Regions from separate parts of the Streptomyces sp. NPDC002125 genome, predicted to be linked through region 1. Evidence: riboswitches for the same ligand, from Rfam matches in the RefSeq annotation. Region 1 holds a riboswitch; the other holds the start of a gene.
What was found. A riboswitch is a leader RNA that binds a small molecule or an ion and turns the genes downstream of it on or off. The one in region 1 is predicted to bind cobalamin.
Positions count from the first base shown of each region.

Region 2: another riboswitch for cobalamin. It lies ahead of ACWCQM_RS34890 (energy-coupling factor ABC transporter permease); the one in region 1 lies ahead of ACWCQM_RS02620 (ribonucleoside-diphosphate reductase subunit alpha).

Region 1 is NZ_JBSFDD010000001.1:599,693-603,863, forward strand. It holds gene mctP (monocarboxylate uptake permease MctP) at 1-1,064, shown strand, start outside; gene ACWCQM_RS02615 (GNAT family N-acetyltransferase) at 1,185-1,685, shown strand; cobalamin riboswitch at 1,739-1,861, shown strand; gene ACWCQM_RS02620 (ribonucleoside-diphosphate reductase subunit alpha) at 2,002-4,171, shown strand, end outside.
Region 2 is NZ_JBSFDD010000031.1:28,685-32,855, reverse strand. It holds gene ACWCQM_RS34905 (energy-coupling factor ABC transporter ATP-binding protein) at 1-389, opposite strand, end outside; gene cbiQ (cobalt ECF transporter T component CbiQ) at 386-1,135, opposite strand; gene ACWCQM_RS34895 (energy-coupling factor ABC transporter substrate-binding protein) at 1,142-1,510, opposite strand; gene ACWCQM_RS34890 (energy-coupling factor ABC transporter permease) at 1,510-2,220, opposite strand; cobalamin riboswitch at 2,251-2,432, opposite strand; gene ACWCQM_RS34885 (hypothetical protein) at 2,615-3,133, shown strand; gene ACWCQM_RS34880 (50S ribosomal protein bL37) at 3,319-3,396, shown strand; gene ACWCQM_RS34875 (terpene synthase family protein) at 3,457-4,171, opposite strand, start outside.

The DNA of each region.
Region 1 (4,171 bases):
TGCGTGCGCCGGCGCTGATCGCGTTCGTCAAGGACGGCCTGATCTACCTCGTCATCGCGGTGGCGATCATCTACATCCCGATAAAGCTGGGCGGCTTCGACAACATCTTCGCCGCGGCGAACGAGAAGTTCTCGGCGGCGAACGAGGCGGCGGGCAAACCCGTGGCCGGACTCGCGCCGGGCGCCTCCGGCCAGTGGGTGTACGCCACCCTGGCACTGGGCTCGGCACTGGCCCTCTTCATGTATCCGCACTCGATCACGGCGACGCTCTCCAGCCGCAGCCGTGAGGTGATCCGGCGCAACACGACGATCCTGCCGCTGTACTCGCTGATGCTGGGTCTGCTGGCCCTGCTCGGCTTCATGGCGATCGCCGCCGGGATCAAGGTGGACAACGGACAGCTCGCGATCCCGCAGCTGTTCGAGAACATGTTCCCGGACTGGTTCGCGGGTGTGGCCTTCGCCGCGATCGGTATCGGCGCGCTGGTGCCGGCCGCGATCATGTCGATCGCCGCGGCGAACCTCTTCACCCGCAACATCTACAAGGACTTCATCAAGCCCGACGCGACCCCGGCCCAGGAGACCAAGGTCTCCAAGCTGGTCTCGCTGCTGGTGAAGGTCGGCGCGCTCGCTTTCGTCCTCACCATGGACAAGACGGTCGCGATCAACTTCCAGCTGCTGGGCGGCATCTGGATCCTCCAGACGATGCCCGCCCTGGTGGGCGGCCTGTTCACCCGGTGGTTCCACCGCTGGGCCCTGATCGCCGGCTGGGCGGTCGGCATGATCTACGGCACGGTGGCCGCGTACGGTGTCGCCAGCCCGACCCAGAAGCACTTCGGCGGGTCCTCGAAGGAGATCCCGGGCATCGGCGAGATCGGCTACATCGGTCTCACCGCGTTCGTGCTGAACGTCCTCGTCGTGGTCGTGCTGACCTTCGTCCTCAACGCGGTGAAGGCCCCGGCGGGCATCGACGAGACGTCCCCGTCCGACTACACCGCGGACGTGGGCGACCCCGGCGTCCAGGAGAAGCTCCCGCCCGCCACGGTGGGTGCCCCGGGCGGTCACTGACCCCCGCGGGCACCAGGAGGGCGACGCCGTCCCGGCAGGGTCCACCCTGCCGGGACGGCGTCGTTCGTGCCCCCGGAAACAGGGAGGCGTCCCCTCGTCCGGCTGCGGCAGACTGCGCCCATGGACCTATCGATCAGGCGGATCCGGCCCGCGCAGTACGAGGCCCTGGCCGGGATCACCGCCGAGGCGTATCTCAGGGACGGGCTCCTGGACCTCGGCGCCGACGACCCCTATCTGGAGAAGCTCCGCGCCGTCGGGCAGCGAGCGGCCGAGACCGAGGTGCTGGTCGCGGTCGACGGCGACGGCCGGCTGCTGGGCGGCGTCACCTACGTCGCGTCCGGCGGCCCGTGGGCGGACGTCGCCGCCGCGGACGAGGCCGAGTTCCGGATGCTCGCCGTATCCCCGGAGGCTCGTGGACGGGGCGCGGGCGAGGCGCTCGTACGGGCGTGCGTGGACCGGGCGAGTGCCGCCGGAGGGTGCTCCGGGATCGTCCTGTCGACGCAGCCGGCCATGCGTGGCGCCCACCGGATCTATGAGCGCCTCGGCTTCGTACGGACCCCGGAGCGGGACTGGAACCCGCTGCCCGCCCTCCGGCTGCTGACGTACCGCCTGGCTCTCTGACTCCTCCGCGACACAACATGTGGGGGCTGCCTCAGCAGGCAGCCCCCACATGTATGCTCGACCTCGCTGTCGCCGCAGGGGAATCCGGTGCGAATCCGGAACTGTCCCGCAACGGTGTGATCGGTGTGCTTCGGCGCACCCGAAGTCCGAAGACCTGTCGACAGCGCGTCCGGCTCGACCGAACCGGACGCCGAGACGTCCGGGCCCCGCGGAGGGCCGGTGGACGCCGTGCACGCCGTGCTGCCCTTTCGCGGGCTCGGTCGTGCCCCGGCTGCCCCGCTCCCGCAGGCCCAGAGCCGAGCGAGGGATAGCCCCAGTGACCATCGCGCCAGCCGATCCGGTTTCGGCCGAGGAATCCGAAGGCCTTGCGGCCGACGCCCCCGGGACCGCCCTGCTGCGGACCCTGACCGGTCTCACCGCCGATCTGCCCGACACCGACCCCGGACGGGTCGCCGCCGCCGCGCTGCGCGGCCGGAGCGCGCGGGCGGACGAGGCCGAGCTGCGCTCGCTGGCCACCGAGGCCGCCGCCGGCCTGATCTCCGAGGACCCGGCCTACTCCCGGCTCGCCGCGCGGCTCCTCACCCGCACCATCGCGGACGAGGCGGCCGGACAGGGGGCGGTCTCCTTCTCGGCCTCGGTCGCCACCGGACACCGCGAGGGCCTGATCGCGGACCGTACGGCGGAGTTCGTCGCGCTGCACGCAGACGCTCTGGACGCGCTGGTCGGGCAGGCGCTCGCCGACGGGGCCGACGACCGCTTCGGCTACTTCGGGCTGCGGACGCTGTACAGCCGCTATCTGCTGCGCCACCCGCTCACCCGCGAGGTCGTCGAGACCCCGCAGCACTTCATGCTGCGCGTCGCCGCCGGGCTCGCCGAGGACACCTCCGAGCGCGCCCTGGAGGAGGTCGCCGCGCTGTACGGCCTGATGAGCCGGCTGGACTATCTGCCCTCCTCCCCCACCCTCTTCAACTCCGGCACCCGGCACCCGCAGATGTCCTCCTGCTATCTGCTGGACTCACCGCTGGACGAGCTCGACTCCATCTACGACCGCTACCACCAGGTGGCGCGCCTCTCCAAGCACGCGGGCGGTATCGGCCTCTCCTACTCCCGTATCCGCGCGCGCGGTTCACTCATCCGGGGGACGAACGGGCACTCCAACGGCATCGTGCCGTTCCTGAAGACGCTCGACGCCTCGGTCGCGGCGGTCAACCAGGGGGGCCGGCGCAAGGGTGCCGCCGCGGTCTATCTGGAGACCTGGCACGCGGACATCGAGGAGTTCCTGGAGCTGCGCGACAACACCGGTGAGGACCAGCGGCGTACGCACAACCTCAACCTGGCGCACTGGATCCCGGACGAGTTCATGCGCCGGGTCGACGCGGACACCGAGTGGTCGCTGTTCTCCCCGGCGGACGCCCCCGAGCTGGTGGACCTGTGGGGCGACGAGTTCGACGCCGCGTACCGCGCCGCCGAGGCCAAGGGGCTGGCCCGCAAGACCATGCCGGCCCGTGAGCTCTACGGGCGCATGATGCGCACCCTCGCGCAGACCGGCCAGGGCTGGATGACGTTCAAGGACGCGTCCAACCGCACGGCGAACCAGACCGCCGAGCCGGGCAGGGTCGTCCACTCCTCGAACCTCTGCACCGAGATCCTGGAGGTCACCGACGACGGTGAGACGGCTGTCTGCAACCTGGGGTCGGTCAACCTCGGCGCGTTCGTCGCCGACGGCACCATCGACTGGGAGCGGCTGGACGCCACCGTGCGTACGGCGGTGACCTTCCTGGACCGTGTCGTGGACATCAACTTCTACCCGACCGAGCAGGCCGGGCGTTCCAACGCCCGCTGGCGGCCGGTGGGTCTCGGCGCGATGGGCCTCCAGGACGTCTTCTTCCAGCTGCGGCTGCCCTTCGACTCCCCCGAGGCCCGCGCGCTCTCCACGAAGATCTCCGAGCGCATCATGCTCGCCGCCTACGAGGCCTCCTGCGGCCTGGCCGAGAGGTCCGGCCCGCTGCCCGCCTGGTCCGAGACCCGCGCCGCCCGGGGCGTGCTGCACCCCGACCACTACGCCACCGAGCTGAACTGGCCGGAGCGCTGGGACGCCCTGCGCGCCCGGATCGCGAAGAGCGGGATGCGCAACTCGCTGCTGCTCGCCATCGCGCCGACGGCGACGATCGCCTCGATCGCCGGGGTCTACGAGTGCATCGAGCCGCAGGTCTCCAACCTCTTCAAGCGCGAGACGCTCAGCGGTGAGTTCCTCCAGGTCAACGCCTACCTGGTGGACGAGCTGAAGAAGCTCGGCGTCTGGGACGCCCGGACCCGCGAGGCACTGCGCGAGGCGAGCGGCTCCGTGCAGGGCTTCGCCTGGATCCCCGAGGACGTGCGGGCGCTGTACCGCACGGCGTGGGAGATCCCGCAGCGCGGTCTGATCGACATGGCGGCGGCCCGTACGCCGTTCCTCGACCAGAGCCAGTCGCTGAACCTGTTCCTGG
Region 2 (4,171 bases), on a different contig from region 1:
AGGGCGGCGAGCGCCTCGTCCACCCTGCCCCGGACCTCCGTGTCGGGCAGCCCCAGATTCAGCGGCCCGAACGACAGGTCCTGCGCGACGGAAGCGGCGAACAGCTGGTCGTCCGGGTCCTGCACGACCAGCTGTACCGTCGTCCGCAGCCGGGTCAGCCCTTTGCGGTCGTAGGTGGCCGGGCCCCCCTGGACCGTCAACCGGCCCTCGCGCGGGCGCAGTCCGCCGCTGAGCAGCCGCATCAGCGTGGTCTTGCCACTGCCGTTGCGGCCGAGCAGGGCGAGAGCACGGCCCTCGCGTACGTCGAAGTCGAGGCCGCCCAGCACCTCGGGCCCGTCCTCGTAGGCGAAGGAAGCGCCCCGCAGGGCGAGGAGTACGGAGTCGCTCATGACAGCGGCCTCTCAAGGACGAAGGTCAGGGCGGCGAGCGCCGCGAGCAGCGTGACGCTCACGGCCGTGAACCTGACGGAGACGCGGGCCTCGGGCACCAGGACACGCAAGGTGCCGTCGTAACCGCGTCCGGCGAGCCCCGCCTGGAGCCGGGCCGCGCGGTCAAAAGCCCTGACGAACGCGGTGGCGCCGAGCCCGGCCAGGGACCGCCAGGCAGCGGCCCGGCCGGTGTGCCCGAGCCGGGCGGCCTGCGCCTGCCTGATCCGGCGCATCGAGTCGAGCAGCAGGAAACTCATCCGGTACGTCACCAGGGCGACGTCCACCACCGGCGCGGGCACCCCCGCCCGGACCAGACGGGGCAGCAGGTCGGACATCGGGGTGGTGAAGGCGAACAGCAGGACACCGAGCGAAGCGGCCGAGGTGCGCAGCAGCAGCTCCCCGGCGCGTACGGGACCGCCGTCGGCCAGGGAGACGAGCCCCCCGGGGCCGCCGACCTGGACGAGGAGGGTGGCGGCCCCGGTGACACAGAAGCCCAGCGGCACCCGGTAGGCCCGCCACAGCCGGCGCACGGGCACGCCCGCCGGGCCGAGCAGCACGGCGAGCGCGGTGACGAGGACGAGGGCGGCTCCGGGCCAGGGCGGCAGCGAGATCGCCAGCACCGTGAAACCGAGGCCGAGCACGGCCTTGTCCAGGGGATGGCGGCGGCGCCAGTGACTGCTGTGCGCCGCCGCGTCGATCGGCAGCACCCGCCCTCAGGCCCCCCGCGCCGGGGACTGCCCGGCGCCGCTTCCGGTGCCCGCGGCATCGAGCCGTGCCGTGGCGAGCAGTTCGCCCTGGCGGCGTCCGCGCCGCAGGCCGAAGTAGTACGCGAGGACGCCCGCGCCGAGCGCGGCCTGGAGGGCGAACAGGGCCGACTCGATCTCCCCGGAAGGCGGTTCGTACAGCGGGGAGAACCAGGGTTCGTAGCCGGGATCGATCTCGGTGATCGCCGTCTCGGCCTGGGCGTCGGCGCCGGCGAACGGCTCCTTCTCGTCGTCGCCGAGGCCGAGGGCCAGAGGCAGGACGGCCAGCGCGGCCACCACGAGCAGCAGCAGACCGTTGATCTTCGCGTTCCTGTTCATCACGCCACCGCCCCGGTCTTCTCCGCCGTCTTCGTGCCGGCCCGCTTCCCGCTGAGGAACACGCCGAGCCTCGTCAGCTCGCCCTTACTGGACTGCACGAGCAGCCGCATCACCAGCACGGTGAGCAGCCCCTCGCTCACCGCCAGTGGGATCTGGGTGACCGCGAAGATGGAGCCGAACTTGCCGAGCGCGCCCAGGAAACCGCTGCCCGGGTCCGGGAAGGCGAGCGCCAGCTGCACGCTGGTGACGCAGTAGGTGGACAGGTCGGCGGCGAACGCTCCGAAGAACACCGCGGCCATCAGCGGCACGCCGCTCCTGCGCAGCACTCGGTAGAGCGCGTATCCGGCCCAGGGCCCGACGATCGCCATCGAGAAGACGTTGGCGCCGAGCGTGGTCAGGCCGCCGTGGGCCAGCAACAGGGCCTGGAACAGCAGGGTGATGGTGCCCAGGACCGCCATGATCGGCGGGCGGAACAGGATCGCTCCCAGCCCGGTGCCGGTGGGATGCGAGCAACTCCCCGTCACCGAAGGGAGCTTCAGCGCGGACAGGACGAACGTGAAGGCCCCGGCGGCCCCGAGGAGCAGTGTGCTCTCGGGGTTCTCCCGGACCTCACGGGTGAGTGAACGGACTCCGTGGACGACGAACGGCGCGGACGCGACACCCCAGGCGATCGCGTGCGCCGGAGGCAGAAAACCCTCGGCTATGTGCATGGCTCAGCAGACCCTCTCCAGCACCTCGTGGATGGTTGAAGTGCCTTGGCCGGTCTCCTGGCTTACGGGTGACACCGCCCGTGCTCCGCCTTCCCGGGTCCGAGGACCCAGTGGCTGCCCGTGAGGGCCGGAGCCGGACTTCCCGATCACAGTGGCGAGGGCCGCACCGGTATCGCACCGATTTCCCGTTCACCAAGGCGTGGCGACACTAGCCCCAGGCCGGGGACGGTGACAAGCGGGCCCACCCGCGCGCGCCCTGCGTGACTCCCCGTGCGGCCCGCCGGGGACGGTTCCGGGATCACGGTGGCCGGCCAGGCATGCTGAGGGCCGCGGCCACGGCGCCGGAAGGTGCCGGAACGGGGTCGCGTGACGTACGCGCGGTGAGGGAGACCGGATGTCGGAGGACGGGCGATCAGGAGTGCCGCAGGAGAAGGCGGCCGACGTGATGGCGGGCCGGCTCAAGGAGCGCATCTACGCGACGATCACGATGATCGCCGTGGTGGTGGGCCTGTCCCTGAGCAACGCCGGTGCCGCAGGCGCCCTGGCCACGGTCCTGACGACCGCACTGGGGCTGTGGCTCGCGGCGCTCGTGGCCGACCAGCAGGCCCACCGCACGGTCCACCGGCACTTCGCCAGGGGGCACGAGTTGCGCCGCATGCTCTACGTCAGCAGCCCTCTGCTGTCGTGCGCGGTGAGCCCGTCCGTGATGATCGCCCTCGCCGCCCTGGACGTCCTGTATCTGTCCACCGCGCTGATGACGGCGGCCGTCCTGGGCGTCGTCTCGCTCTTCCTCTGGGGCTGCGTGGGTGGAGTGCGCCTGGGAGGCGGTGTGTTCACGGCGGTGCTGGCGGGCGTGGCCGACGCGGCGATCGGGGTCGCGGTCGTGCTGGTGAAGGTCTCCGCCGGGCACTGACGCCGGCCCCGGACGCCCGTCGGCCCGTCGTGCTCCGCCGGCCCTCCCCGGCGCCGTGGCGCACGCCACCCGGATGCGGCCGGACCTGGTGTTTACCGCCGCGCCGACGGGTAAGGGGCACTGTGGTTGCCGGAAGTGACATTTCGGTTGAAAGTGTGCAGAAACTACAGGATGAGGAGGGATCGATGTCCTCGAAGCGACGTCGTAAGAAGAAGGCCCGCCGCAAGAACGGCGCGAACCACGGCAGCCGTCCCCAGACCTGAGGGCGCGCCGACGGACCGGGGAGCGGCGCGCGCCGCTCCCCGAAGCGTCTCCCGGCAGTCTCAGTCCTTCAGATGGGTCCACCACCAGGCGATGCTGTCGATCGGCAGCGGCTTGTCCGCCGCCGCGCGCAGCGGGGCCGCCGCGGAGCCGGACGGCAGGTCGGCGGGGTTCTCCGGATTGACGTACCGGTTGGTCGTGAGCGACCAGTCGTAGTCGGCACGGATCCAGGAGTCGCAGCCCGTGATCCACCGGCGGAGCTCCGGGCCGGCGGCGGCCAGGATCTGGTCGCGGAGCCGGAGGTAGAGGGTCATGGCGCTGGTGTGCATGGTGGCGGCCTCGGCCACCGCCTCGTCGAGCGGGCAGTTCCGCTCGTGGGCGATCAGGTCGACGATGTTCCCGAATCCCTCGTGGCTCCGTTCGCGCTCCTTGTGGTAGGAGACCAGGTCGTTGGACCAGCCGATGATCGCGGCGAAGACCTCGACGAACGCCCGTACGTCATGGCGCTCGTAGTCCGCCGCGGGGAGGTCGTACCCGTGGATGATCTCGCTGAGCGTCGAGAAGATCTTGACCCCGGAGGAGTCCAGCCGGACCGCCAGATGGTCGGAGAGCGTGGGTATCCGTCCGTAGGCACTGTTGGCGGCCATCCAGACCTGACCCTGGAGGTACGCCCGGAAGCTGGCGGCCCAGCGGGCGGTCTGCACCGGAGTCGTCAGTCCGTCGAGCCGCATGCGCAGCTCGTGCAGCGCGGCGCTGTAGTTGTCGTCGGTGGCGGCG